DNA from 3 places in the Arthrobacter sp. AIWTK1 genome. Region 3 is predicted to be linked to each of the others. Evidence: predicted binding sites of a transcription regulator. Region 3 holds the regulator's gene; each other region holds the start of a gene.
The links. The regulator LexA, encoded in region 3, represses DNA repair genes until DNA is damaged. The targets are predictions, from matches to a motif close to TCGAACANNTGTTCGA.

Region 1 (10,053 bases), 920 kb from region 3:
CCATGCGGTGCGGGGTCCACAGGCGCTGAAAAGCGTCCGGAACTCCGGCCAGACCGAATTCATCGGTCACGTCGCCGTCGCCCGGATATCCCCCGCCAGCGCCTGAGTTCTCCTGCACGTCGCCTGCCATTCCGCTTCGCTAGCTGGTCCGGTTGCGGACGGCTTCGACAATCCTCTGGACAGCCTCGGACACCGGTACGCCGTTGTCCTGGCTGCCGTCGCGGAACCGGAAGGACACCGCTCCGGCCTCGGCATCCTCGCCGCCAGCGATCAGGACGAACGGAATCTTGTCCTTGCTGGCGGTGCGGATCTTCTTGGGGAACCGGTCGGAGGAGATGTCCACTTCGGCCCGGATGCCTGCAGCCTTGAGCTGGTCGACGACGTCGAACATGTAGTCGTTGAAAGCTTCCGCCACCGGGATGCCTACAACCTGTACGGGTGCGAGCCATGCCGGGAAAGCGCCGGCGTAGTGTTCCGTCAGCACGCCCATGAACCGTTCCACCGAACCGAACAGGGCGCGGTGGATCATCACCGGACGCTGGCGGGTGCCGTCGGCGGCCTGGAACTCGAGCTCGAAGCGCTCAGGCAGGTTGAAATCCAGCTGGATCGTTGACATCTGCCAGGTGCGGCCGAGCGCGTCCTTTGCCTGGACGGAGATCTTGGGGCCGTAGAACGCGGCTCCGCCCGGATCCGGGACGAGCTCCAGGCCGGAGGCTTCGGCCACCTCGGCGAGGGTGCGGGTGGCTTCCTCCCAGGTGGCGTCGTCGCCCACGAACTTGTCTTCGTTCTTGGTGGAGAGTTCCAGGTAGAAGTCGTCCAGGCCGTAGTCCTTGAGCAGGCCCAGCACGAAGTTCAGCGTGGTGGTGAGCTCGTCCTTCATCTGCTCGCGGGTGCAGTAGATGTGGGCGTCGTCCTGTGTCATGCCACGCACACGGGTCAGGCCGTGCACCACGCCGGACTTCTCGTAGCGGTAGACCGAACCGAATTCGAAGAGCCTCAACGGCAGCTCCCGGTAGGAGCGTCCCCTCGAGCGGAAGATCAGGTTGTGCATGGGGCAGTTCATCGGCTTCAGGTAGTAGTCCTGGCCGGGCTTGCGCACGGTGCCGTCCTCGTTCAGTTCCGCGTCGATGTGCATCGCCGGGAACATGCCCTCCTTGTACCAGTCCAGGTGGCCTGAGACTTCGTAGAGGTGCCCCTTGGTGATGTGCGGGGTATAGACGAACTCGTACCCGGCGTCGACGTGGCGCTGACGGGAGTAGTCCTCCATCGCCTTGCGGATGATGCCGCCCTTGGGGTGGAACACCGGCAGGCCGGAGCCCAGCTCGTCCGGGAAGGAGAACAGGTCCAGCTCGGCGCCGAGCTTGCGGTGGTCGCGGCGTTCAGCCTCGGCGATGCGCTCCTGGTAGGCCTTCAGGGCGTCCTTGGTGGGCCAGGCGGTGCCGTAAATGCGCTGCAGCTGCTGGTTGTTCTGGTTGCCCAGCCAGTAGGCGGCCGAGGACCGGGTCAGGGCGAAGGCGTTGGAGATGAGCTTGGTGTTGGGCAGGTGCGGGCCGCGGCACAGGTCGCACCAGACGCTGTCGCCGCTCTTGCGGTCCACGTTGTCGTAGATGGTGATGTCTCCGGCACCCACCTCGACGTTGACGCCTTCACCGGCGTCGGCGGCGTTGTTCTTCTTGCCCAGCAGTTCAAGCTTGTAGGGCTCGTTCTTCATGGCCTCGCGCGCCTCGTCCTCGGACACCACGCGGCGGACGAACTTCTGGTTCTGGTTGATGATTTTGAGCATCATCTTTTCGAGGGTCTTCAGATCCTCCGGAGTGAACGGCTCGGCGACGTCGAAGTCGAAGTAGAACCCGTCCGTGATGTAGGGGCCGATGCCGAGCTTGGCGTCAGGGCGAAGCTGCTGGACGGCCTGGGCCATGACGTGGGCAGTCGAGTGCCGGAGGACGTTGAGCCCGTCCGGGGAATCGATGGTGACGCCTTCAATGTCCGCGCCCTCGGGGAGCGGCTGGTCAAGGTCTTTCAGTTCGCCGTTAACTCGGGCCACTACGACGTCGCGGCGCTCAAAAAAGAGTTCCGCGCCGGTGGTCCCGGTAGTCACCTTGGTCTCTTCGCCGTCGACGATGAGGGTGATCTGCTGGGCATCTGACACGGGTGTCTCCTATTCAAAGTTAAGGCTTCGTAGCTTGTGGCGTACGGGGACCACAGCCAGCCTCGTCCATGCTATCGGTTGAGAGATGGGGCGACCAAAGCGGCCACGTCGGCGTGTGCGCCTGATGCTCCCGGAGTGAAGCTCAGCTGCCCAGCCCGGTGATGGCGAGGTTGCGGCTGATTCCGTCCAAGGGGCCGGGCAGCTCAGGTTCCCGGTGCTCCGGGATCCCGGAAGCCGGGACCGGGTACGGGAGGGTCTCTGTGCGGCTGAGGTCCCACGCCATGGTGGCGCTGATGCTGATCCCCCGCGGTCCGGTCCGGCGGGTGTTGCCCCGAATCAGCAGAAGCCGGGTGCCGAACAGCAGCGGACCGGCCAGTTCCTGGGCCTCATGGAAGAACACGGAGTCCACGCAGCCGGTTCCGTCATCGATGCTGATGAAAACCACCCGGCGCCCTCCACGCATCGGTGGCGTCTGCGTGGCGACCCTGACCCCGGCCACCAGTACTTCGGTGCCGTTCCTTAGACCCAGGAGCTTATCCGCCGTGGTGACTCCCAGCTTGTCGAGCAGTGGCCGGTGGCTTGTCATCAGGTGTTCGCTGACATCCACTGCCAGCAGGTCAAGTTCGGCCCTGACGTTCTCCATCATGCTTGGAGCAGGAAGTGCCGGTTTCAGGTTCCGCAGTTCAACATCGCCCAGGGGCAGCGACAGCTGGCCGTCGATGACCTCGATGCCTTTCTTGCCCGGGCGGTTCTGGAGGGCCTGGAGGTGGTGGACGAGGTCCGCCCGGTTGGCGGCTCCCCCGGATTCGCGGTGCAGGGTGTCGAAGGCTCCCAGCTGGGCAAGCCGCTTGATGCTGGGCCGGCTCAGCCTGGATCGGGCCCGCAGGTCTGCCAGCGAGTCGTAGGGCTGCCCTGCCACGATCCTTTTGAGTTCAGCCCCTGAGAGCCCGTAGATGCCGTTCAGGCTCAGCCGGATGCCCAGCTTGCCCCGGTCCGGTCCGGACGCGACCCGCTCCACGCGGTACTCAGCCTGGCTCCTGTTGATATCCAGGGGCAGGATGGGGATTCCCATCCGCCGCGCTTCGGCCACCAGGAGCCGTTTGGGGTACATCCCGGGATCGTGTTCCCACAGGCCGGCCAGGAACGCCTCCGGGTGGTGGGCCTTCAGCCAGGCAGACTGGTAGGTGGGCACGGCGAAGGCAGCCCCGTGTGCCTTGCAGAAGCCGAAGCTGCCAAAAGCCTTCAGGGTTCCCCACACCTTGTCCACCACGTCGGGGGCGTATTTCCTTTCCCGGGCTTCCTTGCGGAAGAACTCCTCCACCTGCGGCTCCAGGACTTCGTTCCCCAGGGCGCGGCGGAACTCATCAGCCCTGGCCAGCCCGCAGCCGGTCATAACATCGAAGGTCTTCAGGATCTGTTCATGGAACACCGTCACGCCATGGGTTTCCTGGAGCACGGGTTTGAGGTCCGGATGCGGATAGACCTCCGGCGCAAAACCGTGGCGGTGTTCCAGAAAGGGCCGCACCATGTCCGATTTCATGGGCCCCGGACGGAACAGCGAAATATCGATGATGAGGTCATTGAATTCACGCGGCGCCAACTTGCCGATCAGCTCCCGCTGCCCCGGGGATTCGATTTGGAAGCAGCCCAGGGTGTGAGTGCTCCGGATCAGCTCGTAGGTTGGTTCGTCGTCCAAGGGTACGGCGTTGAGGTCAATGTGCCCGTCAGCCGCGATGAAATCAGGCCCTGTGCCGTCCGGCCCGGGAGGATGATCGCCGGCCGCCGCCACTTCCGCTTTGGACGGGTGCAGCCTGACCACTTCCCTGACGGCAAAGGCCATGGCACTTTGCATCCGGACCCCTAGGACATCCAGCTTCAGCATCCCCATCGGGTCCATGTCGTGCTTGTCGAACTGGCTCATGGGCAGGCCGAGGCCGCTGGGCTGGACGGGGGTCCGGTCAAGCAGGGTGGCGTCGCCAAGGATCACACCGCAGGGGTGCATGGAGATGTGCCTCGGCAGGCGGTCCAGCCTCTCGGTCAGGTCGACGAGCAGGTCCAGTTGCTGGTTTTCGGTGAAGTCGCGCTGCTCCACCCGGCCAGCGAACTCCTTCAGCTCGGGTTTTTCCACCAGGGCTTCACGGAAGTTCCGGGCAGAGAATCTCCATAGCTGCTTGGCGATTTCACCGATGTCGCCGTCATCCATGCCAAGCGCCATGCCGGCATCACGGACAGCACCGCGAGCGCGGTAGCCGTTTTGCATGCTCATGAGGGTGACGCGTTCCGATCCGAAGCGGTCGAAGATCCGCCGGTAGACATTGTGCCGCTCGGCACTTTCGACGTCGATGTCGATGTCCGGAAGTGTTGCCCTGTCGCGGGAAAGGAACCGTTCGAAGATGAGGTCGTGCTGCAGGGGGTTCACCTGGCTGACATCGATGAGGTAGTTCACCAGGCTGGACGCGCCGGAGCCCCGGGCTGCAGCCCTGACCCCCATGTCCAGGATCATCCGGGAAACCTCGGCCACGGTCAGGAAGTAGGAGGCGAACCCGAGGTTGGCGATGATCCGCAGTTCGTGGTCCAGCCGACCCCGCATTTCCGCCTCGGCCCGCCCTGATATCCCCGGGAACCGCCGGCCGATCCCCGCTTCGCAGCGCAGGGTCAGTTCAACCAGGGGATCGCCCTCGATGCCGATGACGGATGCTTCAGGAACCACCGGCTGCTTCCATCCCACATCCGTCACGGGATCCATCCGGCAGCGGTCCGCGAGCGCCTCGGTTTGGCCGAACAGCCGTGTTAGGTCAGTGGTGCCGTATCCCGCGGCATGGATGATTTCCCGGCCGAGTTCGAGCATTTGGGCGGAAGTTTTCAGCCACCCCCGTCCGTTGGGCTGCAACAACGGCTCCGCCGTCAGTTCGGGCAGCGATTTCAAGGTGCGGGCTGAATCCAGCACGTCCGCCGTGGCCGCGCCGTCCTCCGCGCAGTACCGCACCGCGTTGGTCAGCACTGCCGGAACGCCGTACTCGGCGGCAAGCTTGAGCATGCGCACGGCATGGGCGGTGCTCAGCGGTTCTCCGGGTGCGCTGAGGTGTGACACCACTTCGGCTGCCACGGTTCCTTTCGGCATACCGTCCAGCCATTGTTTGAAGAGTGTGCGGGGGCGAAGGTACCGGCGCCCGCCCATTGCCCGGCCGACGTCTGAATCCGGCCCCACCAGCACGGTCAGCACAGGTTCGAGGGTTTCCGGGTGCAGTGCCCGGGCTGCGATTTCGGCGCGGGTCACCGCGACGGGCACCGCTCCCCCGGCTTTGCCGGAGGTACGGGCATGGGCATCCGAAATCAGCCGGCAAAGGGCGCGGTAGCCGGCACCGTTGTTGTGTCCGTGGGCAAGTACGACGACGCGGCCCGCGAGCCGGGTGCGGAGGTCGCCGTCGTCGTCAAAGACCGCCAGGTCAACCCCGACGACGGGATCCAGACCGGCCGCCATGCAGGCTTTGAGGTGTTTGACGGTGCCGTACAGTCCGTCCCTGTCAGTGCAGGCAAGAGCAGTTGCCCCGTCGGCGGCAGCCGCCTGGGCGAGCTCATCCGGCCAGGAGACGCCATAGTGGGCGCTGAAGGCGGTGGAAACGTGAAGATGTGTGAAACTCACGCTGATTGCGGCCTCAGGGCATCGTGGATCTTCAGCAGCCTCCACCGCCCGCTGCCGATGTTCCGAGTCAGGTCCAGGGTGAGGGTTTCCTGGGATTCCGGTACTGCTTTGGCATCGGCAGGCCGGACCTGGACGCGCCAGATCTCGTGATCCACCAGTCCCGGGCCGGTCCCCAGCGGTGCCCGGGTTTCCTCGACCCACCACTCCCGGCGTTCAAACCAGTGCACGGGCTCTGCGCAGACCGTGTAGTGCCGCCCTGCCCAGGTGAGTGAGTACGGCTGGCCGGCGGGCGTGCAGACGACGTCGACACCCTCGCTGAACAAGCCCATCGGCGCCTCCCGGAACTGCACTACCCTTCCCGTAACGGGCGATCGCACCGCCGGAAGGTAGAAACCTGAAATGATTAGTTCGAATATATCTTCGAATAAATCAAGTCTACGCCGGAGCCCGGACAAAACCTACCCATGCTCCCGGTCCGGCCCGGCTTCAGCGCTGCCAACGATAGGGGTGTGTTGAGACCCGGAGAAACCCGCAGCGTTCAAGGATGGGCCGTGAGTGCTCGGTCGAATCGCTGTGGAGCACTCCTTGCCAAGCCGGTTCCAGGCGGCCTGCGCTCACAATTGAGCCGCGGTCTTCGGCAACCCAGAGTTCCATCCCGTCGCCTTCCGCCAGGCGACGCAGGAGCGCTTCCGCGTTCTTGACCGACACCGGACCGCCGAAAACTTCGTCCTGCATGGCGCTCATGGCGCAGACATCCGGCTCCCCGGCCACCCTCCGCAGTGCCACCCCGAACGGGAGTTGCACGCGCGCCTGCGGATTGAAGCCACTCCGGCAACCCGACAATATTAGAATGTATATTCGAACTTAATGAGGCGGCGCTGATGCCACGACGAAACGTGGATCAGGGGTGGACGGACGGGAGCGCAGGGAGCAAGATGAAGCCATGAGCTCCCATAACGCACTCCTGAAGCACGTAGCCATCGCCGCCAAGGACTCCACCTTGGTGGCGACTTTTGATATAGACGGCAACATCCCCGGGTCGGGCGCCTACGTGGTGGGCCTCGTGGCGGCCACACCGGATCATTCCCATCAACGAAGAATGGGAATCGAGTTCATGAACGGCGAAGCTGTGTCCTTTTATTGCTTCAGCCACGACGGCACGGAAGAGAATTTCGACCTCAGCGGCGTGGAGCATTCAGGCAGCACCATTACCGGCAACTTCCCCATGAGTACCGTCCTGGGGCTGGAGAAGGGCCACCTGATGACCGCCTTCAGCGACGCCGACGGCAGGGAGTACCAGGCCAACGTCCCCGTGGAGGAAGCCCTCTGAACAAAGTGTTGCCGGCACAAAGTCCTGCCGGCCGCTAGTTGCTGGCGTTGTGCACTTTCATTTCAAGCTCAGTGAAAGCCGTGATCATTGCCCGGTAGGTCTTCTCCACGATGTCCGGGTCGATGTCCTTTTTCTCGGCGGCGGCACGGACGTGTTCAATGACCTTTTCCACCCGGCCGGGAGCCCGGACCTCCGCGTCGTCGCCTTTCAACGTGCCGGAAATCCTGATCAGGCGTTCACGGCGGGCAATCAGGGTGACAATCTGCTCATCAACTTCATCGACGGCCACGCGGACAGCTGCGAGCTGCTCCCTGTCGGCCTGGGCGTCTTTGTCGTGTCCGTGATTTGTGGGCATGTGCATGACAGTATCTAAGAATGCAGCCTCGAGTCGACTTCATTTCACTGGGCGTCCGCAGTGTTGATGCCTCCCGCGCCTTCTACATCAACGGCCTCGGCTGGCCGGTTCACCGGGAAGTCCCCGGCGAAGTGGTGTTCATCCAGGCAAACCATGGCCTTATTCTGTCCCTCTGGGACGCCGGCCAGATGCAGGCCGAGGCCTCCGTGGACAGCCCTGCCGGGGTCCCCTGCATCACCCTGAGCCACAACGTGGGCAGCACGGCGGATGTGGACCGGGTCATGGCCGATGCCGAGGCTGCCGGTGCCACCGTGGTGGCTTCGCCTAAAACCCAGCCCTGGGGCGGCTACACCGGATACTTCGCCGACCCGGACGGCTTCCGGTGGGAAATTGCCTTCAATCCCACATGGACCGTGGACCCCGCCGGCAACGTCACGGTCTGAGGGGCGGCTAGAACAGGCTTCCGACCGGCTGGATGAGTTCCGGCGAGTCATTTTTTACGTTTCCGACGGCGGTGCCAACCGCATCGATGGTCCAGCCTTCAGCGACGTCGTGCGCACCGGCCCGGACCAGATCCACCAGGCCGGCGGCATCATCCGCCTGCGGATCCAGCCACGCCTGCATGGTCTCGCGGTCCATGGGCAGCGGCACCCTGTCGTGCAGGGCGGTGAGTTCGGCCAGCACTCCCCCGGCGTAGCCGTCCGGCGGCGAGTCCGTGGTCATGATGGAAGTGGACAGCATCCAGCGCTGCGGACCCCCCTCGGGCTTGGACGGATCCTTCCACCATTCATACAAGCCGGCGAATACCAGCGGCCGGCCGTCCTTCGGGTGCACGTAGTAGGGCTGTTTGCCGCGCCCTTCACCCTTCCATTCGTAGTAGCCGTCTGCCGGGACCGCGCAGCGCCTGGACCGGGTCGCCTTGCGGAACGCCGGCTTCTCCAGGACGCTCTCGCTGCGCGCATTGATCATTTTCGAGCCGATGGAAGGGTCCTTGGCCCAGGACGGCACCAGCCCCCAGCGGGCCACGTGCAGTTGCCGGACCGGGCTGCCGTCCACCAGCCGCTCGAGCAGGATGGGCACGTCAGCGGTCGGGGCAACGTTCCACGACGGCGGAACCACCAGCTCCTCTTCCAGTTCGGCGTCAAACTCTGCCAGCAGGTCCCCGACGGCCCTGGCCATCACGTAGCGTCCACACATGGCACCAGCATGCCACCGCCCGCAGGCGGTGTCACCCGGCGTAACCCGCGCAGGGCAGCGGCGCCCCGGCGCCCGGGGAATACCGGCCGCCGGGTTACGGTTGAGGACAAAGACATCTGCTTTGATAACGACGAGCAATTACGAGCTTGAGGAGAACTCCGTGGATTTCACTCCCGAATCCGGCACCATCACCATGTTTTCGACCACCTGGTGCGGCTACTGCAACCGGCTGAAGAAGCAGCTGGACGCGCAGGGCATCGGCTACACCGAGATCAACATCGAAGAAGTCGAAGGCACGGCCGACCTCGTGGAACAGCTCAACGGAGGCAACCGCACCGTCCCCACCGTCCTCTTCCCGGACGGTACCGCCGCCACCAACCCGTCGGCCGCCGAAGTGAAGAGCCGGCTCGCGGCCTAGGCGTTTCGTTTATGGCAGAAGGCCGGGCACCTGGTGCCCGGCCTTCTGTATGCCCCGCCCATGTCAGGGCGGCACGGCCCCGGAAGACCGGCCCCGGGAGCTAGCCCCGCAGGCTGGCGAAGTCCGCGTGCTCCAGCTGCGCATACCCGGCGTAGGTGTTGATGACGGCGGCCTCGATGGCCGCGACGTCGAGTCCGGGGACGAGGTCGTCCACCGCGCCGGCAGTTGCCGGGTCCCAGTCGAGCCCCAGGGCGGCGTAGCTCGCTTCCAGGACTTTCCGGATCGGTGCCGAATTTTCCACCACGATGACCGAGCTGAACAGCCAGCCGCCGGACACCACCCGCTGGGCCGTGCCGATCAGTTTCACCCTGTGCTGCGGATCTGCCGGGTCCAGGCCGTGGACACTGAACTCCCCCGGGCAATACTCACCCGGGATTTCGCCGACGGCGGCGTGGACCCCTGCACTTCGGAGCGCGTCCGCCAGCAGGCCGCCGAAGAAGGCGAAGCGCCCCTTGGCTCCCGCAATGGCATCGGCATGCGGTTCCACATGATCCACGATCAGCGTTCCCTGGTGGTAGGCCGCGGCCCGGCCGCCTGCCTTCCGTACGAGCGGTTCAAAACCAAGGTCCCGGCAAGCCAGGGCAGCAGCCTCAAAGCCCGGAAGGTGCGCGTCGCGCTGGCCGAAGGCGACGGTGGGAGCCGGGCGGTAGAGCCTGAGCGTCGGCCCGATCCGCCCGGTCTTGGCCATGCCCAACAGTTCAATGCCGAATTCCAGGTCCCGGGCCGCCCCCAGCGACTCCTCCTGCCGGACAATGGTCAGCGTGGCTGGTGCGCCGGCCGTGTGCTGCATCTTGCTAAGCTCCCTTATGGTCATTCTGCAATTCCTGGTCGTCGCCGCTGCGTTTGCCGTCATTGACGCCATCTGGCTGAAGACGATGAACCCCTTTTACCGCGGACAGAT
Region 2 (10,053 bases), 2.0 Mb from region 3:
AGAGCGTACCTGCTGCCCGGACGGGTTCTGTTGCTGCACTTCCCGCCGCGCATGGTCCACGATCCCGGGCACAGCGGCCTTGATGAGGTCCCACGTGACGTCGAAGTCGGCGTGGCCCCCGTACCAGGGGTCCTCGATGCCCTGGTCCAGCAGGTCCCGGCCGGACACCGCCGGATCGAAGCTGCGCAGCATCCGGACCCGCGCCAAGGCCTCCCCGTCAGGGGCCGTGGCCCGCAGCCAGCCGTAATGGTCCACATCCAGGGCAAGGATCAGGTGGCGGTCACGGAACCATTCGGGGCGCCATTCCCGCGCAACGTGCCGGTCCGAGGCAAGTTGGTGGGCTGCCAGCTTACGGGCGGCCCGGGGATCGATGGGGCGCCCGGCCTCATAGGCCGTGGTTCCGGCTGAATCCACCACGACGTCGCCGGCGAGCCCCGCTGCTGCGAAGGCCTCGGCCAGCATCAGCTCGGCCATCGGGGACCGGCAGATATTTCCGGTGCACACCGCGATGATCCGGTATGGGCTCGACATTGAGGACATGGAGCAAGCATGGGGGATGGCGCCCCCTCTTGGCTAGTCACAGGCCGTGCGCATTACGGGCGGGTGAACAGCGTTACGAGTCCTGTCATATCCGGTGGGCGCGGGTCAGCGCCCGGGAACAGATCGCATGGCATCTCAGTTATGAGTACTGAGGAAGAAAAATGAGCACTACATGTACTGCACTGGTCATTCCGGCCCGGTTGGGTGACGCCCTGAGAGCAGTGGCCCTTGAGGCGACTACAGACACTCTCCAGCGGCTGGTCGGGGGACATTTGGAATCCGTCAGCCGCGGCGACTGGCACGTCTACCTGAACGCCGAAGGCCACCTCATGAACCTGCCGCCGAACATCCGCGCAGCCCAGCTTATTCATGAGGCCGGGCTAGACCTGTCGGATGCGGCCAGGGGCACGGCCGTGTTCCTGGGCCGGACCGAGCGCGGCGGCGAGGCAGACGTACCGGAGCACCTGTCGCGCCGGGCGGAAGAAATGTTCGGCTCCCCGCTGGCAGCCTGACGACCGGGGTTCAGAGGCCGGCCAGGCGCGCGAGCAGCGCGTACACCCCCCAGAGCCCGGCGCCCAGGAGGATGCCGAGATAGGCGAGCACAAGCCGGGTGTCGCGCAGGTAGCACTTCGACTTTGTCAGCCCCTTCCGACGGGCTTTCCAGTATCCGACGAACCCGATGGCCGCGAACACGGCCAAGGCAACGGGGCCGGTCAGCCAACCCAGCAGTGCGATCGTGGCGAAGATGCAGAGGCGCAGCGGATCGAAGGGAACGCTGGCCTGCGGGTCCGGGAAGTAGCCCGACTGGCCGCCGTGCGCGCCGTGGCGGGCGACGTGGGCGCGCAGCAGTTCCGACGGCAGGGGGCCGGATGCGATGCGCTTCGCGTCGGAATCGGAACTCATCATCATCCTTAGAGTTGGCGCACCGGGAGCAGCCGGACGCCCGTGGCCGTGCTCATCCGTTGCCTGGACAGGGCCGGCCACGCCTGGACGGCGCAGAAGGGGGCGCACTGGTGATCGCCGGCTTCGCTCTTGGTTCCGACGTGCACGCAGCATTGGGTGAGCCTCTCCTCGATCATGGTCGAAATGTCCATGAACGGCTTGACCATGATCCGGGTAACGCGTTCGGCCAGGAGCCTGCGCAGCCGTTGTTGCTGGCCCGGGAGTTTGCCGGCCGCCAGCGTGGTGAGCGTGCCTATCCCGAGGTCGCACTGGGTGCAGATGTTCTTCCAGAGATCCGCTGTCCGGGGGTGGGACAGGGACGACTGTTCGCTCAGCAGATCGAGCAGCGAGGACTTCATCAGGCTGCGCAGCTCCAATGGAATTGCACTGTCGGCGATGCGGTTGGCGATGCTGTCAGGATTGAGCTCCAGCCAGGCGAGCAGCCGATCGTGCCCGATCAGCGACGTCAGCGACCGCCACACCCCGGCGTCGTCCTTCAGCATGTAGCCGACTGACGCGCAGTGCGGATGCGAGCACGGCAGGGCTGTCAGGTCATGCCACGAGACCACCCCGTTGGTTTGCCCGGCCAACCTTTCGAGCACGCCGGTGTGGGTGAGCCGGTCCATCGGGTTGATGCCATGCCCGCGGCCGGAACCGAACACCGGCTGCAGCGCGACCCCGCCGACGAACGGGGTTTCCAGGGCCCGCATGACGACGGCGCCCACCTCGCCGTCGTTGACGCCGAGGGTTGCTGTCATCGTCAGGGTGGTGAAGACCCCCGCCTCGGACAGTCGCGAGATTGCCGCATCCTTGAAGCGGGTCAGATCGCCGCCGCGGTGATGGATCGACGCCTCCTTGGAGGGGCCGTCGTATTGGAGGTACACCTCCACGCGGTCGCGATGCTTGGCCAGCAAGGCGAGCAGCTCGTCGTCGGTCGCCATCAACATGCCGTTGCTGTTCACCATGATCCGGACGATCGGCCGGGCAACCAGCTCCTCCAGCAACTCCGCGAGATGCGGGTAGAGCGTCGGTTCGCCGCCGGACAGCATCAATACATCAAGGCGCCCGTTCTCGCGGGCAAGCCGTGCGTCGACGTTCGCGAGCACCTCGGCGAGCGGCGCCACCCCTTGCAGCTGCGGGCCGGAGGACGTAAAGCAAGTGGGACAGCGTAGATTGCAGTGCTCGATGATGTCCTGCAGAAGGATGCACGTGTGCTGCGTCTGCATGGCGGGTAGTCCGTAGGCGTACGCCTCGGGTACGGGGCGGAAGTTGTCCGCCTGGTCGGGGATGTGCTGTTTGGTGGGCGCCTGCCATTTCTCCAGGTAGCGGAGGATTTCGGGCGATTCGTCGTACAGCGTGCGTACCAGGCCGTGGTCGGGGCAGCCGCGTTCGAGCCACACGCGGTCGTCACGGATCAGCAGCGCCCCGGACAGGCGCCGCACCTGGGCAAGAGGAGGGTTCGTCTCGTGGCAGCGGGGGCAGAATGCGGTGACATACCGGTGGATCCGGTCGCCGCGCAGCGGCTGCCCGGGGCCGGGCGGCGTTTGCCGGGAAGAGAACGAGGACGGGTTCATCTCAGGCCTCTCATCTGCGCGAGGGCTGCGACGCAGATCCCACCCCCGACCAGGGTGAAGACCCCCAGGCCAATAAGCAGCCCCGCACCCAACCGGGACGTGCGTGGCCGGACCGCCAGCACAACGGATACCGCCAGATACGCGGCGATTGGTATGAACGCTCCAGGCCCAGCAAGGAAAGTCTTGTACCCTTCATCCGGAGCAATACCAGCTGTTGTCCCGAAATAGAGGGCATAAAGGGCAACAGCCCCCAGCAGGATTCCGAGCACCATGGAGCCGCGCCTTGGTTCAGAGGGCAGCTCCTCCTGCTGGTGCGGCGGCGGGTTCCGGGGAACGTCAGGGGTGTCCTCGCTCATGCCACTCTTCCTTTCAACTCAGGACGGACCGGTTTCCCGAACACCCGCCGCATGCGCCAGATCAAAAGGGGGAGGACCGCCAACAGGAACCACTGGGGGCGGCTCATTCCCAGCCAGATCACCTCATTGCCGCGGACAAACTCCACGCCGAACCTGAACAGTGCGTAGGCGGTCACGTAACAGATGAAAAGGTCGCCGGGGTGCGCCAGGCTGTCGCGGAAGCGCCACATGACGGCGAATGCGGCGGCGTGGAACACGATTTCGTAGGCAAAGGACGGATGGAGTCCGGCCCCGGGGGTCCCGCCGATCAGTGCTGCCTGCGCGGGGGTGAGCACGATTCCCCAGGCGCTGCCGGTGGAGATGCCGGGCAGTTCGGTGAGGAGGCAGCCGACCCGCCCCAGAACCATGGCCAGTGCGACGGCGGGTGCGAGCAGGTCACCGGTGGATTCACGGTAGCCTGTCAGCCGCTTGCCCAAGTGGACGCCGAACCATGCACCGACCAGGCCTGCGAGGATGCTGCGGTCTCCGTTGCCCCACCAGTCCGCCAGGGAGACCTGCCGGGAGATATCCCAGGTGAGCACGCGGGATCCGATGGCACCGAAGGCGACGGCGAAGCCCGCGATGGGCCACAACCGGGGATCGGAGAGGCCGCGGCGGCGCTTCTCAAAGGCGTAAAACAACAGGGCTGCGACGATTCCCAGCCCCGTCAGAACGCCGTGCACAAGCCCATCTCCCGCGAAGGGAAGCCCGATCATGAGCAGAGTGTAACAGCGCGTGCTCAGGCTGCCTTGACCACGGGGAGCTCGTCCCAATGGGTGGTGTACCTGGGCGAGAGCATGGTGCGCTGCATGGACCAGTCCGGGCCGCCCCGGATTCCGGCGTGGCCCAGCCCCACCGAGCCGCGCCCGTAGCGGCGGCTGATGTCCTCCAGCAGAATGCCGATGCCGCGTTCCTCGTGCGGGTTCGCAAACACCGGCAGCGGCGATTGCTGGCCTGTGGGGCGCAGGTCGGTGACCATAATGCCGGCTCGGACGTATTTGGTGCCTTCCTCGATCCGGGGGAGCAGGGCGTGCGCGGCCCTGGTCAACAGCACCGGATCCGCGGTGGGCATGGGCAACGTGACGCAGACCGACGGGTAGGACGTGTCCAGCGGGTTGTAGTGCGAGGTGCCGGCGAAGGCAGTGAGCACCTTGGCCTGCAGGCTGTGCTTGGCCAGGCGGGCGCTGGCTTGCTGGCCATAGACGCTCATGACCTGTCGCAGGTCCGCGGCCGCGGTGATGGGCGTGGAAAACGAACGGCTGAAGATGAGCTGGTCACGTCCAATGCGCTCCTCCTCCAAAGGGATGCACGCGGTGCCCTGCAGCTCCAGGACCGTGCGCATCAGAACCACCGAAAATCGGTCCCGGATCCGCACGGGATCGGCGCGGGCAAGGTCCAGGATGGAGTGGATGCCCATGCTGTTCAGGCGTTTTGTCAGCCGGGCGGCCACGCCCCAGAGCTCGATGACGGACAGCCGGCCCATCAACGCTTCGCGGGCCGTGGCCGGCATGGAGTCCCAGCGGCACACGCCGTTAAGGGCGGGATTGTTCTTGGCCCATTTGTTGGCCAGCTTCGCGAGGGTCTTGGTATTGGCAATTCCTACGCAGACCGGCACCCCGATGTTGCGGCGAACAGCCGTCTTCATGGTCTGCCCGAGATGCAGGAGCTCGTCCGGGGTGCCTTTGACTCCCAGGAAGGCTTCATCGATGCTGTAGACCTCCAGCCAGGCCGAGTAGCGGCCCAGAAGCTCCATAACACGGGCGCTGATATCGCCGTACAGCTCATAGTTGCTGGACTTGGCCACCAGCCCCCATTCCTTGGCGCGGGGCGCGATCTTGAACCACGGCTCGCCGACCGGGATGCCAAGCGCCTTGGCTTCAGGGGACCGGGTGACCGCGCAGCCGTCGTTATTGGAGAGGACCACCAGGGGGCGGCCTTCCAGCGAAGGATCGAAGGCCCGCTCCGCCGAGGCGTAGAAGCAGTTGACGTCCACCAGGGCAATCTCCCGGCCCGGGCCCGGTACGCGCGTTTCAGGAATCTCGAGCGCTTCAGACATGGTGCAGGCAGCGGGTGGCCACGCCCCAGATCACCAGGTCCGACAACGCCGGAACCCGGATGTCCGGATAGCGGGGGTTGTCCGCCTGCAGCACCACTCCGGACGCCGTGACCCTGAGCCGCTTGATGGTCAGCTCACCGTCCAGGACCGCTATGACCACTGATCCGTCCTTGGGGTCCAGGGCGCGGTTGACGATCAGTTCGTCGCCGTCGCTGATCCCGGCCCCTTCCATCGAGTCTCCGGACACCCGCACGATGTATGTGCTGGTGATGTCCTTGATGAGGTGTTCATTGAGGTCGATCCGGCCGTCAAAGTAGTCCTGCGCCGGCGAAGGGTACCCCGCTGCGACTGGTACAGGAGAGATCAGCACCGACAGCAGGGATGTGCCCGCATCTATCACGCGGGGACCGATAACTATGCCCACAACACACCTTTATTCGAATATATGTTCGATACTTCAGTGTAGACCCAGGCTCGGACATTGGATATTCTCCTCGCTTGCTAGGATCAGCCCCATTGTCCGCCCGTGAGGATTCGCCTGAAGGGGAAGAGTTGTGAAGTCCAATCATTATGACGATTTTGCCGGGAACTACTCGGCTGAAAATGAGTCCAGCCTCCTCAACGCCTATTACGAGCGGCCGGCGATGATTGGCCTTGCCGGCGACGTGACCGGTCACCGGGTCCTCGACGCTGGCTGTGGCTCGGGGCCGCTGTCCGCCGCGCTGGCCGCGAAGGGAGCCGCCGTGACCGGCTTCGATTCCAGTCCTGCGATGCTCGAATTGGCGAGACAGCGATTGGGTCCGACCGCAGACCTCTACCTGGCGGACCTCAGCAAGCCGCTCCCTTTCGCCGATGGCTCCTTCGACGACGTTGTCTCGTCCTTGGTCCTGCACTATCTGGAGGACTGGTCGGCACCACTTGCCGAACTGCGGCGCGTACTGAAGCCGGGCGGTCGCCTGATCCTGTCGGTCAACCACCCCACGGTTAGCGTGATCAACCAACCAGCCGAGGACTACTTCGCCATCCGGCAGTACTCGGAGGATTACGAGTTCGCTGGCGAGCCTGCGGTCCTGACCTTCTGGCACCGACCACTTCACGCGATGATCAGCGCCTTTACGTCGGCGGGATACCGCGTAGCCACCGTGAGCGAACCAGAGCCATCTCCAGACACACCGCACGAACTCCTTCCGCCGCGCATCCTCAACGGCGAGAGGACAGCGTTCCTGTCCTTCATCTTCTTCGTCCTCGAGGCAGACAAAGTCAGAACCGGAACCGACATGCCCGATTCGGCCGATGAGGATCTGGCTCGGTTGGCGCGACGTGGCCGCGCTGAGTAGCGCCCGAATGCCGTCCGGGTCCAGGCTTCCGAGAAGTGCCGCCCTTCCGCCTCCGGAGAACATCCCCCGGTGACGGAGTTCTCCGTTCCCACCCAACGAAAGACTCCCGCCCGGACATGTCCGGGCGGGGGTCTTGTGCTGTTGGATCCGCTGCCGGCGTCGGCCGGCCGCGGGATTAGCGGGTCGAAGCGGTCTGCAGCGACTGTTCCATAGCGGCCCAGGCGGCGTAGCTGCCGTCAAGTTCGACGACGTCGTACCCGGCCCGGCGCAGCGCGCTGGCGGCTACGGAGTTCCGCACGCCCGACTGGCAGTAGGACACAATGGTGCCGGCGGTGGGCAGTTCATCCAGGTGCCACATGACGCGGCCGCCGCTGAGCTGGTACGAGCCCGGAACGTGCCCGGCCTTGTACTCGGTCTTGTTGCGGACATCCAGGACCATGGCGGCGTCGAAGCCCTCGAGTTCCTCGGGCTGGATCAGCTTCGGCGTGGAGGTGGGCAGCCCCTCGATGCCGGTCAGGTAGCCCGCCACGTTGTCGATGCCCACGCGGACCAGGTGGTCCCACATGTCCTGGGCCTGTTCCTGGTCCTTGGCCAGGAGCACCAGCGGGTTCTTGTCCGTCTCGGGGTTGACCACCCAGGCGCCGTAGCTGGCAACGGATTTGCCGGCCGGAACGTTCAGGGACCGGACCACGGTGCCCTGGTGGACCTCACCGTTGGAGCGGGTGTCGATGAAGGTCAGGGTGTCTTCTGCCAGGCTCCTTGCGACGTCGGCCGTGTCCAGTTCCTGCAGCGGGTCACGTTCGCCCATGACGGCGGGGCCTTCGCGGTTTTCGCGCTTCATGCGGCCGAAGTAGGCGTGTGCGTCCGGCTGGCCGTCGAGCAGTTCGTCGATGAATCCCTGCTCGTCGTTGGCGGCCAGGTACGGGCCCCACCAGGCGTACAGCCGCTCGTAGCCCACCGTGGAGGACGGGATGGCGCCGAGGGCCTTGCCGCAGGCGCTGCCGGCGCCGTGTCCCGGGTAAACCTGGACGAAGTCGGGCAGGGTCAGGAACTTGTCGCGCAGGCTGGCGAACAGTTGCTTGGCACCCAGGAATCGGGTGTCCACGCCGCCGGCGGCTTCGTCCAGGAGATCGGGGCGGCCGAGGTCGCCGGAGAAGACAAAGTCGCCCGAGAGCAGGTACCCGGCCTCGCTACTGAACGCGCCGTCCGTGATCAGGAAGGACAGGTGTTCCGGAGTGTGCCCCGGGGTGTGGAGCGCCTGCACGGTGATGTTACCGATGGTGATCTTGCTGCCGTCGAACAGGCGCTCGCCGTCGAAACCGTACTGCCAGTCGGGGCCGCCTTCGCCGGAAACATAGATCTTGGCCCCGGTGGCGGCCGCGAGTTCCCGGGTGCCTGAGAGGTAGTCGGCGTGGATGTGGGTCTCGGTAACGGCCACAATCTTCATGCCGTTGGCTGCTGCGAGGGAGCGGTAGGTGTCGATGTCACGGCGGGCGTCGACAACAACTGCCTCACCCTTCCGCTGGCAGCCGATGAAGTAGCTGGCCTGGGCGAGGTCTTCATCGTAGATGCGCTCGAGAAGCATGGGGTTCTCCTTCGTAAAAGTTTGTGGGGTTCCTGGGTGGCCCCCCGTTGGTCTACTCAAAATCATAATACCCCGGGGGGTATACCGCAAATGGCGTGGCGTTGTGGTTTTGGAACCGTCAGCGGGTGCTTCGGGCGCGCCATTTCGCCAGTTTCTCCAATACAGATCTCCAGCGTCCGGACGGAGGTTCGTCTGGCGCCGGCGGTGCATAGCTCACCGGATGGCCTTCCCGGTACCACTCCGCGATGCCGCCCGCGATGTTGACCGCGTCGTAGCCCTGGGCAGTGAGGAGTGCAGTGGCCTGGCTGCTGCGCTTGCCTGAACCGCACAGGACGTAAAGCGTGCTGTTCGGCAGGTCCTGTTGCCGGAACGGCAGTTCATCGAGGGGGATGTTCAGGCTGCCCGGGATATGGGCGACGGCATACTCGTCCTGACCCCGCACGTCCACCACCACCGTGCGGGGCCAGATTGCCGCCAGGCCGCCGGGCGTAATACTGCGCATCGGCTTCTGTGAATATTCGTCAGGACTGATGCTGCGCTGCCTGCGCGCGCAGTGCTGCCATATCGAGGTTCTTGACGCCCTGGATGACCTGCTCCAGCCCTGCCGCATTGAGCGCGCCTGGCTGGGAGAAGACGAGGGTCTTGTCCCGGAAGGCCATCAGTGTGGGGATGGACGTGATGCCGGCAGCAGCCGCCAACGCCTGCTCGGCTTCCGTGTCCACCTTGGCAAAAACGACGTCGGGGTGCTTCTGGGACGCTGCGTCGTAGGTGGGGGCGAACATGCGGCAGGGGCCGCACCAGCCGGCCCAGAAGTCGATGAAGACAATGTCGTTGTCCTCAAGCGTCCGGGCAAGCGATTCTTCCGTGATGTCGATGGTTGCCATGGCTGAATTCCTTACGTGTGGCCGGTGGGGCGGGGGCGGGGTTGTGGCTGCGGATGAGGCTGGCCGGTTAGGTGGCGGGGAGTCCTGCGCGGCTCCAGGCGATCATGCCGCCGGTCATTGTGTCGGCGCTGAATCCGGCGCCATTGAGGGCATCTGCCACGCGGGCGCTACGGTTGCCGCTGCGGCAGACGACGATGACGGGAACGCCGGGGTCCAGCTCGGACAAGCGGGCCTGCAACTGCCCCATGGGGATGTGCAGGGCGCCGGGGATCATGCCTTCGGCGACTTCGAAGTCTTCGCGGACATCGAGGATTTGTGCGCTGGCGCGCCGTTGCTCAGTTTCGGTGACGGTGATTTCTGCCATGACTGGGTTCCTTTCCGGAGTGTGGGTGAATGTTTAGCGGTCAGGCTGTGACGGTGCTGGCCGTAACCCAGGCGGCGACGGCGAAGATCAGGACGGCGAACGAGATGCGGACGTGCTTGTCTTTGAGCAGACGGGCCAGCCGGGCTGCGGCGATTGAGCCGAGGATGGCCGGTACCGTGAAGGCCAGGACTGTGGACCATTCGATGGTGAAGCCGGCGGCGTGTGCCCCGAAGCCTGCGGCGGAGTTGATGACAATAATGGCCAGGGAGGAAGCGACGGCCTGCTTCATGCGCAGTCCCAGGAAGAGCGTGAGGGCCGGCGTGATGAGGAATCCGCCGCCAACTCCCAGCAGGCCCGTCAGGAAGCCGACCAGCAG
Region 3 (10,053 bases):
CCGATCCCGCCTCGGCGGACGACTATTCCCTGCGTCGCTCGCGTGCCGGTGACGCCTGGGACAGGTCCCAGGCGGACTCCTGCGGAGCTCCGGCAGCCGGCAGCGGTACCGGCGCGAACGGCGGCAAAAGCGGCGTGTCCCTCGGCATGCCGGCCCTCCCCGTCCGCCGCAGCTAGGCAATGGCCAACCCGCGAGAGCACGCCAACCCGCAAACGCCCGCCAGATCCCAGACGCCCGCCCGGGACGTCCCCGCCGTCATCGCGGTGGTTGGCCCCACCGGATCCGGCAAGTCGGACCTCGCCGTGGCGCTGGCGCTGGAACTCGACGGCGAAGTCATCAATGCGGACGCCATGCAGTTCTACCGCGGAATGGACATCGGCACAGCCAAGATCACGGCGAAGGAGCAGCGGGGAGTCCCGCACCACCTGCTGGACACGCTGGACGTCACCGAAGAAGCCAGCGTTTCCGATTTCCAGCGGGACGCGCGTGCCGCCATCACGGAGATCCACGCCCGGGGCAAACGGGCCATCCTGGCCGGCGGGTCCGGCCTGTACGTCCGGGCCGCCCTGGACGTCCTCGAGTTTCCCGGCACGGATCCGGACGTCCGGCGCCGGCTTGAAGCTGAGCTCGACACCGCCGGCCTGGCGCCGCTGCGCACCAGGCTCGAAGCAGTAGATCCCGTCTCTGCCGCCCGCCTGGGCGACGCCCGCAGGGTTGTCCGCGCACTGGAGGTCTTCGAGCTGACCGGGCGCCCCTTCAGCTCGTTCATGCCCGTCCGGGAGTACTACCAGCCCGCGGTCCAGATCGGGCTCCAGGTTGACCGCGAGCTACTGAAAGACAGGCTGGCGCAGCGCGTTCACGGCATGGTCGCCAACGGACTCCAGGCCGAGGTAGAACGGCTGGACGCCGCCGGGCTGAGGAACGGCAAAACCGCGTCCCGCGCACTGGGCTATTCCCAGTTCCTGAAGGTGCTCGACGGCGAATGGGATACCGGCCAGGCCGCGGAGGACACCATCATGGCCACGCGGAAATTCGCCCGCAGGCAACTGACCTGGTTCCGGGCGGACCCCCGCATCCACTGGTTCGACTGGCAGGACCCGGACCTGGTGGCCAAGGCACTGGGCGTCTGCCGCTGAACACCAGGTCCGCCGGGATGCCGGTGTCCTGCGACACCCGGTCCCCTGTGTGATTCGCACCGCACTCTTTTCCGGCCCGTCCCGCCGTGACGGTAACCTTGGACCATGGACGAAACCCTTGCACCCGCCCCTGACCGTACACTCCAGGGGCTGAGCGGCCTGGCCTTCTCCAAGGGCCACGGCACCGGCAACGATTTCGTGCTCGTCGCCGACCCCGAGGCCACCTGGCCCATTGCCCCCGAGCAGGTCGCGGAACTCTGCGACCGCCACCGCGGCATCGGCGGCGACGGGCTGATCCGTGCCGTGCCCTCGCGTTTCCTCCCCGAAGGGCGTGAGCTGCAGGCGGTCCACCCGGATGCCGAGTGGTTCATGGACTACCGCAACGGCGACGGATCCCTGTCGGAAATGTGCGGAAACGGCGTGCGGGTGTTCGTGCACTTCCTCGTCGCCCAAGGCCTTGTCCGCCTCGACGCCGGCGACGCACTGACAATCGGAACACGCGCGGGCGCCAAGACGGTGGTGCGGACCGACGACGGCTACGCCGTGGACATGGGGCCGTGGGAATTCATTTTCCCGGGGGAGGCCACGGCGCGGGCCATGGACTCGCTCGTCACAGCCGACGGCCTGGAAGTGCCGCGACCGGCCCTGTCCGTCAGCATGGGGAACCCGCACACCGTGGTGGCCCTGGCGGAACTCAGCGAGCTCGAGGCAACCCAGCTGTTCAAAGCACCGCACGTGGACCCGAAGCCGGCCAACGGCACCAACGTCGAGTTTGTCGTCCCGTCCGAGCCGCTGGTCCACGACGGCGTCGGGACCATCACCATGCGCGTCCACGAGCGCGGTGTGGGGGAGACACAGTCCTGCGGCACCGGCGCCTGCGCCGCCGCCGTTGCCATCCGCCACTGGGCCGGGCAGGGCGCTCCGGACGCCTGGAACGTCAAGGTGCCCGGCGGCGTCGTCGGCGTTAAGTTCTTTGCCGGGCCGGAAGGCCACGAACACGTGGAACTCAGCGGCCCGGCAGTGATCGTCGCTAGCGGGACGCTTTCCTGACCCGGAGAATCCTGAAGGACTTTGACGTGCTTTCCCGGGTGACGGTGAAGCTGCTGTCCAATTCGGCGCCCAACCAGCGTTGCAGCGAATCCGACCCCAGGTTCTTCTGGACCACCAGCCAGGCGGATCCGCCGGGAGCCAGCCGGGGGAGCCACAACAGCAGCAGGGAGTGAAGCTCGTCCTTGCCGATCCGGATGGGCGGATTCGACCAGATCGTGTCGAAGCGGAGGCCGGGATCAACGTCATCCGGCAGGCTGGCCGTCACGTTGTTCAGGCCCAGCAGGCCGGCATTTTCGTTCGTCAATGCGACGCAGCGCTCGTTCACGTCCACGGCGTAGACCTGCGAATGGGGTGCCCGCAGGGCCATGGTCAGGGCAATCGGACCCCAGCCGCAACCGATGTCCAGCAGGTTGCCCTGGGGCGAAGGCGCCGGCACGTCGGCCAAAAGTACGGCAGTTCCCTTGTCGATACCGTCCGGGCTGAAGATGCCGCTGGACGTCTGCAGCCTGCGGGTTTCACCGGCAAGTTCCACCGTGAGCGGTTTGCGGGTGAACGGCCCGGCAGGTTGGGCGCTGAAATAATGTGCAGACTCCATAACTCGCCAGATTAGTTGCCGCGCGCGCCGATGGGAAACGAGGACGCGAACGGGGCACGGTGACCGGTCTGCTAGTGTTTAATCCATGTTCTTGATCTTTGAGTAGCCGGCACGGGCCACCGCCCGTCCCGCAGCGACGCAGGTATACACCTTCCGCTCAGTGCGCCGTCCTGCCGTGATTCTCCGGCACGACGTCCCGCCCGTACTACTTGGAGTCCAGCAATGCTGATGATCTGACCCTGCGCATCCCTTCCGGACCGGCGCACCCTCCGCAAGCCCGCCTGCCCCAGGCACCTCACTTACCGCCCGTAACGCCGCCCGCTGCACATCAGCCGCCGGCACTCCAGGAGCCCGAATGACCCATAGTCGTCAGCCCAGCGCGAATACCGCCCCGCAGACAAACAATCAGCATTATTCTGAAAGTGTCGAATCTTCAAAGGAGAACATGACCAACCAGCCCAATACCGGATCAGATTCAGCCTCCCAGGACATGAGTCCTGAGGAAATCCAGGCTGTCATCGACCGGATTCTGTCCAAGGATGTCCCTGCCCGAGCCGCCGGATCCGCCCCTGAGAATCCGCGCGGAGTTCTGGGCTCGGCCCAGGCGATTTCCCGCCAGGACAGCGAACACAGCATCTTCGACGGGGACCAGCAGGACCTCGAGGAACGCCGGGCCCTGCGCCGTACGGCCGGCCTTTCCACGGAACTCGAAGACGTCACCGAGGTTGAGTACCGGCAGCTGCGCCTCGAGCGGGTGGTCCTGGCCGGCCTCTGGACCGAGGGCACCCTCGCCGATGCGGAAAATTCGCTGCGCGAACTTGCCGCGCTGGCCGAAACCGCCGGCTCGGAAGTCCTCGACGGCATCGTCCAGCGCCGCGCCAAGCCCGACCCCGGTACCTTCCTCGGCTCCGGCAAGGCCCAGGAGCTCAAGGACATCGTGATGTCCACCGGCGCCGACACCGTGGTGGTGGATGCCGAGCTGGCACCATCACAGCGTCGCGGACTTGAGGACATCGTGAAGGTCAAGGTCATTGACCGCACGGCCCTGATCCTGGACATCTTTGCCCAGCACGCCAAGAGCCGCGAAGGCAAGGCCCAAGTAGAGCTGGCGCAGCTTGAATACCTGCTCCCGCGCCTGCGCGGCTGGGGCGAATCCATGTCCCGCCAGGCCGGCGGCCAGGTTGGCGGCGCAGGTGCCGGCATGGGCTCCCGCGGGCCCGGTGAAACCAAGATCGAACTGGACCGGCGCCGGATCCGTACCAGGATGGCCAAGCTGCGGCGCGAAATCGCCGCGATGAAGCCGGCCCGGGAAACCAAGCGGGCCAACCGCCGTCGTAATTCCGTGCCTTCAGTGGCCATCGCGGGCTACACGAACGCGGGTAAGTCCTCATTGCTGAACCGGCTGACCGACGCCGGAGTCCTGGTGGAGAACGCACTGTTCGCCACGTTGGATCCCACGGTCCGCAAGGCCGAGACGGCGGACGGGCTGGGCTACACCCTGGCTGACACCGTGGGCTTCGTCCGGTCGCTTCCCACGCAGCTGGTGGAAGCATTCCGTTCCACCCTCGAGGAAGTGGCCGATTCGGACCTCATCCTGCACGTGGTGGACGTTTCGCATCCCGATCCGGAGGGCCAGATTGCAGCGGTCCGGGCCGTGTTCAGCGAAGTGGATGCCCGCAAGGTGCCGGAAATCATTGTGCTGAACAAGGCCGACGCCGCGGATCCCTTCGTGGTGGAACGCCTCAAGCAGCGCGAACCCCGCCATGTGGTGGTCTCCGCCCGCACCGGGCAGGGCATCGCCGAGCTCCTGAAGGCGATCAGTGAATCCATCCCGAGGCCAAGCGTCAAGATGGAACTGCTGATTCCCTACAACCGCGGGGACCTGCTCAGCAAACTCCACGAAACGGACGCTGAAATTCTTCGCCTGGACCATGAAGAGGAGGGCACACGCGCCCTCGTCATGGTGCGCGAGGGGCTCGCCGCTGAACTGGAATCCTTCATCAGCAATGTCTGATCCCGGGGCCGGAGAAACCAGCGGTTCCGCCGGCGAGCAGTTCGTCATCGAACTGCTCGACCGGGCGGTGTCCGGCATGGGCGGACAGAGCCGCAGCGGCCAGCACGAGATGGCCCGGCAGGTGTCGCGCGCTATCGTCAGCGGCGACCACCTGCTGGTGCAGGCCGGCACCGGCACCGGAAAGTCACTCGCGTACCTGATTCCGCTGATCGCCCATTCACAGGTCAGCGACAAGCCCACCCTGGTGTCCACGGCCACCCTGGCCCTGCAGACCCAGATCGTGGGCAGGGACCTGCCGCGGCTGCTGGAAACCATCACTCCCGCGTTGGAGCGGCCTGTCAAGGTGGCCCTCGTCAAGGGCCGGGCAAACTATGTCTGCCGGCACAAGCTCGACGGCGGGTTCCCCTCCGAGGAGCCGTCCGAAGGGCAGCTCTTCTCGCTGGGCGAGGACACCAGCGTCCCGCACTTCGCCGCCTCCCTGGGCGGCCCGGCGTCGCAGCTGGGCAAGGAAGTGGTCCGGCTCCGCGAGTGGGCGGAGAAGACCGCAACGGGGGACCGGGACGAACTGATGCCGGGTGTGACGGACCGTGCCTGGCGGCAGGTGTCCGTCACGTCCATGGAATGCCTGGGGGCGCAGAAATGTCCCATGGCCGCCGAATGCTTCAGCGAACTGGCCCGTCAGGACGCCGCCGAGGCAGATGTCGTGGTCACCAACCATGCCATGCTGGCCGTCAGCGCCTTCGAGGGCCTGGCGGTGCTTCCCGAGTACGACGTCGTGGTGGTGGACGAAGCGCACGAGCTGCAGGATCGGGTAACGGGAGCAGTCTCCGGGCAGCTGTCCGTGGCGATGGTCCACGCCGCCGCTTCGGGTGCCCGGAAGAATACCGGAATCACGGTGGACGCGCTCAATAACGCAGCCGCGAACCTTGAGCTGGCCATTGCCGGCGTCCCCAGTGGCCTCCTGCCCAATGGCCTCAACGACGAACAGCTTGACTGCGTGGACCAGCTGCGGGAAGCCTGCCGGGCCGCCCTTTCCGACTCGAAGGGGGACAGCGCCAACACGGCCGACGGCGGCCGCCAGCTTGCGCGCTCCCGCCTCATGGTCATCCTCGAGCTCTGTGAACGCCTGATCGCCGCCCGGGAGAACCGCGAGGTTGTCTGGTTCTCGCGGAACAGCACGTTTGATCCGCAACAGGGCTACTCCCAGCCGGACGACGCCGCCCCCGCGCTGATTAACATCGCCCCGCTGAGCGTGGCGGGGAAGCTGCGCGATGGGCTCTTTGCCGGCCATACAGTCGTCCTCACCTCCGCCACCCTCGCAATCGGATCCGCCTTCGAGCCGGCCGCAGGAGGGCTCGGGCTGGTGGGTCCGGGCGCACCCAGCTGGACCGGTGTGGACGTCGGCTCGCCTTTCGACTACCCCAAGCAGGGGATTCTCTACGTAGCCAGCCACCTGCCGAAGCCCGGCCGCGGAACGTCACCCGAAGCGCTGGACGAGCTGGAGAAACTGATCCGGGCGTCCGGCGGCGGGGCACTGTGTCTCTTTTCGTCGCGGCGGGCCGCGGAGGAGGCGGCAGAGGCCATGCGCCCGCGACTGGACGTCAGCATCCTGTGCCAGGGCGAATCCACCATGACAGCACTGGTGCGGCAGTTTGCGGACGAACCGGACACCTGCCTTTTCGGCACCATGTCGCTCTGGCAGGGAGTCGACGTTCCCGGCGGTTCGTGCCGGCTGGTGGTCATCGACCGGATTCCGTTCCCCCGGCCGGACGATCCCCTAATGACGGCGCGTTCCCGGGCGGTGGCCCAGGCGGGCGGCAACGGCTTTATGTCGGTGTCGGCCACCCACGCGGCGATCCGGCTCGCCCAGGGGGCCGGCCGGCTGATCCGCTCTACGGGCGACAAGGGCGTTGTGGCCGTCCTTGACTCCCGGCTCTCCACAGAGCGCTACGGGGGGTTCCTCCGGGCTGCCCTGCCGCCGTTCTGGCCCACCACCGATCCTGCGATTGCGGTTGCCGCCCTGTCGAGGTTGGCAAAGGCTCCGTCAGAGGTTGCCGCCGGCTGACGCCGACAGCTGTCAGGGCGCGCCGCCCGGGCATCCGGTCACGACGGCTGCCCGGCCGCGGGCGGGCAGCGGCTACAGCGAGCGGAGAACCGACACAACCTTGCCCATGATGTTGGCGTGGTCGCCGAGGATGGGCTCGTACTGCGTGTTCTGTGGCAGCAGCCAGGTGTGGCCGTCCCGTTGGCGGAACGTTTTGACTGTGGCTTCATCGTCCAGCAGGGCGGCCACGATGTCGCCGTTGACCGCGTCACTCTGCCGGCGGACCACAACCCAGTCGCCGTCGCAAATTGCCGCGTCGATCATCGAGTCGCCGGTCACTTTCAGCATAAAGAGCTCACCGTGGCCAACCAGTTGCCTTGGCAGCGGCATCACGTCCTCCACCATCTGGTCAGCCAGAATCGGGCCGCCTGCTGCGATCCGCCCGACCAGCGGGACCATGGCCGTGTCCGTTGCGGTGGCTAGCTCGGAGACGGCCAGTCCACCAACGGTGCGTAGCCGTGCAGGCTTCTCCACACCGGAGATTTTGGCGGTTCCTTCGTCCAGGGTCAGCGGCATCAGGACTTCCATGGCACGCGGACGCTTCGGGTCGCGGCGGAGGTACCCCAGCTTCTCGAGCTGCGAAAGCTGGTGGGTGACGCTGGAGAGGCTGGCCAGGCCCACGGTGTCGCCGATTTCACGCATCGACGGCGGATAGCCGTTGTCATTGACGGACCGCTGGATCGTTTCCAGAATCTTCTTCTGCCGCACCGTGAGGCCCTTCGGCTTCGCTGGTGACTGCTGGCTCCGCTGCGTAGCCCTGCCGCCGGTGGCTTGTGCTGCCATGTTCGCCAACGCCTTTCCGTTCCACCCGGCCTCCGTGGCTGCAGCTGCCGGGAACTTCCGGCCTGAAAATGTCAGACCCTGCTGATCAACTGCAGAAGTGGTTGTTCTGTAGCTCAAACGTAGGCCAGCCCCACAGCTTTTTCAAACATTTGTTCTAGTGAGTCTCGACAATGTTCGTTAATAAGTGCTAGAACGGAACCAGCAAAGTTCGAATATGTGTTCTAGTCGCAAGCTCCATTCGGTTCTATGTTCGAAGACCGGGTGGGCGGATGGCAGCTTCAGGAACATGCCGAGCGGCACAGTCAGGTCCAGGAGGGCTCAGTTCATGTCAGCAACAAGCGCTATTCAGGGTTCGCGTCACAAGGGTTCGGCCAATCAGGGCCGGGGCCATCACACTTCGGAGTCCCCGCGGTCCGCAGGGCAGGGAGCGGGCGTGTCGGGAATCCAGGGCTTCAACTGGGAAGAGCGTCCGGCGGTGAAGGCTGCCAGGACGGCGAAGGTCAGGTCTGCGCAGCCGCCGCTCCGCCTGACGCGCAGGGGGCGCATCGTCCTGGTGGGCGTGCCGCTGATCCTGTTGACGGTGCTGTTGATCTCGCTGGCCGGGTTCTTGAACTCGCCTGCGAAGGCGGCGGATTCCGCGTCCGAGCTCTCAGTGACCCCCACCGTGTCGGTCACGGTTCAGCCGGGGCAGTCCCTGTGGGAGATCGCAGGCTCCGTGGCGCCGGAACGCGACACCCGCGATGTTGTGGCCGACATCGTCCAGCTGAACAACCTTGATGGCGGCAAGGTCATGCCTGGCCAGCAGATCTTCGTGCCCTCGAACTAGGCCCGGGAGATGGCCGTCGGCTGGGGCCGCGGCGTCACAGTTTCAGTGGCCCGGCCACCCTCACTTAAACTGTTGAAGTGACTGACCAGCTAGAGCGCCTGAACCGACTTCCCCTCCGGACCAACCTGCGTGGCCTCACCCCGTACGGTGCGCCGCAGCTGGACGTTCCCATCCTGCTCAACGTCAACGAGAATACCCATGGCGTTCCTGCCGATGTCCTCGTGGCCATCTCCGAAGCCGTCACCGCAGCTGCCGCAGGACTAAACCGCTACCCGGACCGTGAGTTCACCGAACTCCGGGAACGCCTGGCGGAGTACCTCGGCCACGGCTTGGGGGCTGAAAACATCTGGGCGGCCAACGGGTCCAACGAAGTGCTGCAACAGATCCTGCAGGCGTTCGGCGGGCCCGGGCGCACGGCGCTCGGGTTCCCGCCCACGTACTCCATGTACCCCCTCCTGGCGAGCGGGACCGACACTGAATACATCGTCGGCCAGCGTGCAGAGGACTATGGCCTCAGTGCCGAGTCGGCGGCTCGGCAGGTCCGGGAACTTCAGCCGAACATCGTCTTCCTTTGCTCACCCAACAATCCCACCGGCACCGGGCTGGGACTGGATGTGGTGGAGGCCGTGTACGCCGCAGGCGAGGCAAGCCAGACCGTTGTGATCGTCGATGAGGCCTACCACGAATTTGCCCACGACGGTACGCCCAGCGCCCTGACCCTTCTTCCGGGCCGTGAGCGGCTGATCGTGTCCCGCACCATGAGCAAGGCGTTTGCCCTGGCCGGTGCGCGCCTGGGGTACATGGCGGCCGCGCCTGAGGTGGCTGACGCGCTGCGGCTGGTGCGGCTGCCCTACCACCTCTCCGCCATCACCCAGGCCACTGCCCTGGCCGCCCTGACGCACCGCGAGGCGCTCATGGCCGACGTCGAAGACATCAAGCGGCAGCGCGACCGGATCGTCACGGAACTCACCAGGATGGGCCTCAAACCCGCCGCGTCCGACTCCAACTACGTCTTCTTCGGCGGGCTCGAGGACCCGCGCGGGGTTTGGCAGGGCCTGCTCGACCGCGGGGTCCTGATCCGGGACGTCGGGATCCCCGGGCACCTGCGCGTCACCGCAGGCACTGAGACGGAAACCACAGCCTTCCTGGAGGCCCTGGAACTGATCCTGACCGGTCAGCCCAGCGTCCCGGCCTAAACTGGACTCAGACCCCCGGTTCCCCAGGGAGCCGGTTGCCACGACGCTGAACCCACACGGAATTCCTCCTTACATCCAAAGGACACAACACATGAGCACCACCGGATCCATTGCTGCCGAGGCCCGGACCGCACGCATGGAGCGTTCCACGAGCGAATCGTCCGTGCTCGTCGAAATCAATCTTGACGGCACGGGCATCTCGGACATCAGCACCTCGGTTCCGTTCTACGACCACATGCTGACGGCGTTGTGCAAGCACTCGCTCATCGACATGACGGTCAAAGCTACCGGTGACATCCACATCGACGTCCACCACACCGTGGAGGACGTCGCCATCACCTTTGGCGAG

Region 1: the regulator LexA is predicted to act here: its motif matches at 6,201-6,216, upstream of AC1MDG_RS11620 (DUF6504 family protein).
Region 2: the regulator LexA is predicted to act here: its motif matches at 5,945-5,960, upstream of AC1MDG_RS19865 (LexA family protein).

What each region holds. Positions count from the first base shown of each region.
Region 1 is NZ_CM155287.1:2,540,707-2,550,759, forward strand. It holds gene AC1MDG_RS11605 (HIT family protein) at 1-118, opposite strand, end outside; gene thrS (threonine--tRNA ligase) at 140-2,149, opposite strand; gene AC1MDG_RS11615 (DNA polymerase III subunit alpha) at 2,292-5,792, opposite strand; gene AC1MDG_RS11620 (DUF6504 family protein) at 5,789-6,121, opposite strand; gene AC1MDG_RS11625 (hypothetical protein) at 6,279-6,596, opposite strand; gene AC1MDG_RS11630 (hypothetical protein) at 6,736-7,122, shown strand; gene AC1MDG_RS11635 (chorismate mutase) at 7,157-7,483, opposite strand; gene AC1MDG_RS11640 (VOC family protein) at 7,498-7,920, shown strand; gene AC1MDG_RS11645 (SOS response-associated peptidase) at 7,928-8,656, opposite strand; gene AC1MDG_RS11650 (mycoredoxin) at 8,835-9,092, shown strand; gene AC1MDG_RS11655 (lipoate--protein ligase family protein) at 9,193-9,966, opposite strand; gene AC1MDG_RS11660 (DUF2177 family protein) at 9,959-10,053, shown strand, end outside.
Region 2 is NZ_CM155287.1:4,325,118-4,335,170, reverse strand. It holds gene AC1MDG_RS19900 (low molecular weight protein-tyrosine-phosphatase) at 1-540, opposite strand, end outside; gene AC1MDG_RS19895 (DUF3846 domain-containing protein) at 702-1,052, shown strand; gene AC1MDG_RS19890 (hypothetical protein) at 1,063-1,443, opposite strand; gene AC1MDG_RS19885 (radical SAM protein) at 1,452-3,056, opposite strand; gene AC1MDG_RS19880 (hypothetical protein) at 3,053-3,412, opposite strand; gene AC1MDG_RS19875 (prolipoprotein diacylglyceryl transferase) at 3,409-4,167, opposite strand; gene AC1MDG_RS19870 (Y-family DNA polymerase) at 4,191-5,507, opposite strand; gene AC1MDG_RS19865 (LexA family protein) at 5,500-5,931, opposite strand; gene AC1MDG_RS19860 (class I SAM-dependent methyltransferase) at 6,062-6,844, shown strand; gene AC1MDG_RS19855 (MBL fold metallo-hydrolase) at 7,020-8,429, opposite strand; gene AC1MDG_RS19850 (rhodanese-like domain-containing protein) at 8,548-8,931, opposite strand; gene AC1MDG_RS19845 (thioredoxin family protein) at 8,951-9,313, opposite strand; gene AC1MDG_RS19840 (rhodanese-like domain-containing protein) at 9,381-9,677, opposite strand; gene AC1MDG_RS19835 (sulfite exporter TauE/SafE family protein) at 9,718-10,053, opposite strand, start outside.
Region 3 is NZ_CM155287.1:1,617,714-1,627,766, forward strand. It holds gene miaB (tRNA (N6-isopentenyl adenosine(37)-C2)-methylthiotransferase MiaB) at 1-176, shown strand, start outside; gene miaA (tRNA (adenosine(37)-N6)-dimethylallyltransferase MiaA) at 180-1,136, shown strand; gene dapF (diaminopimelate epimerase) at 1,242-2,186, shown strand; gene AC1MDG_RS07425 (class I SAM-dependent methyltransferase) at 2,167-2,781, opposite strand; gene hflX (GTPase HflX) at 3,227-4,795, shown strand; gene AC1MDG_RS07435 (ATP-dependent DNA helicase) at 4,788-6,860, shown strand; gene lexA (transcriptional repressor LexA) at 6,933-7,682, opposite strand; gene AC1MDG_RS07445 (LysM peptidoglycan-binding domain-containing protein) at 8,158-8,508, shown strand; gene AC1MDG_RS07450 (histidinol-phosphate transaminase) at 8,586-9,704, shown strand; gene hisB (imidazoleglycerol-phosphate dehydratase HisB) at 9,796-10,053, shown strand, end outside.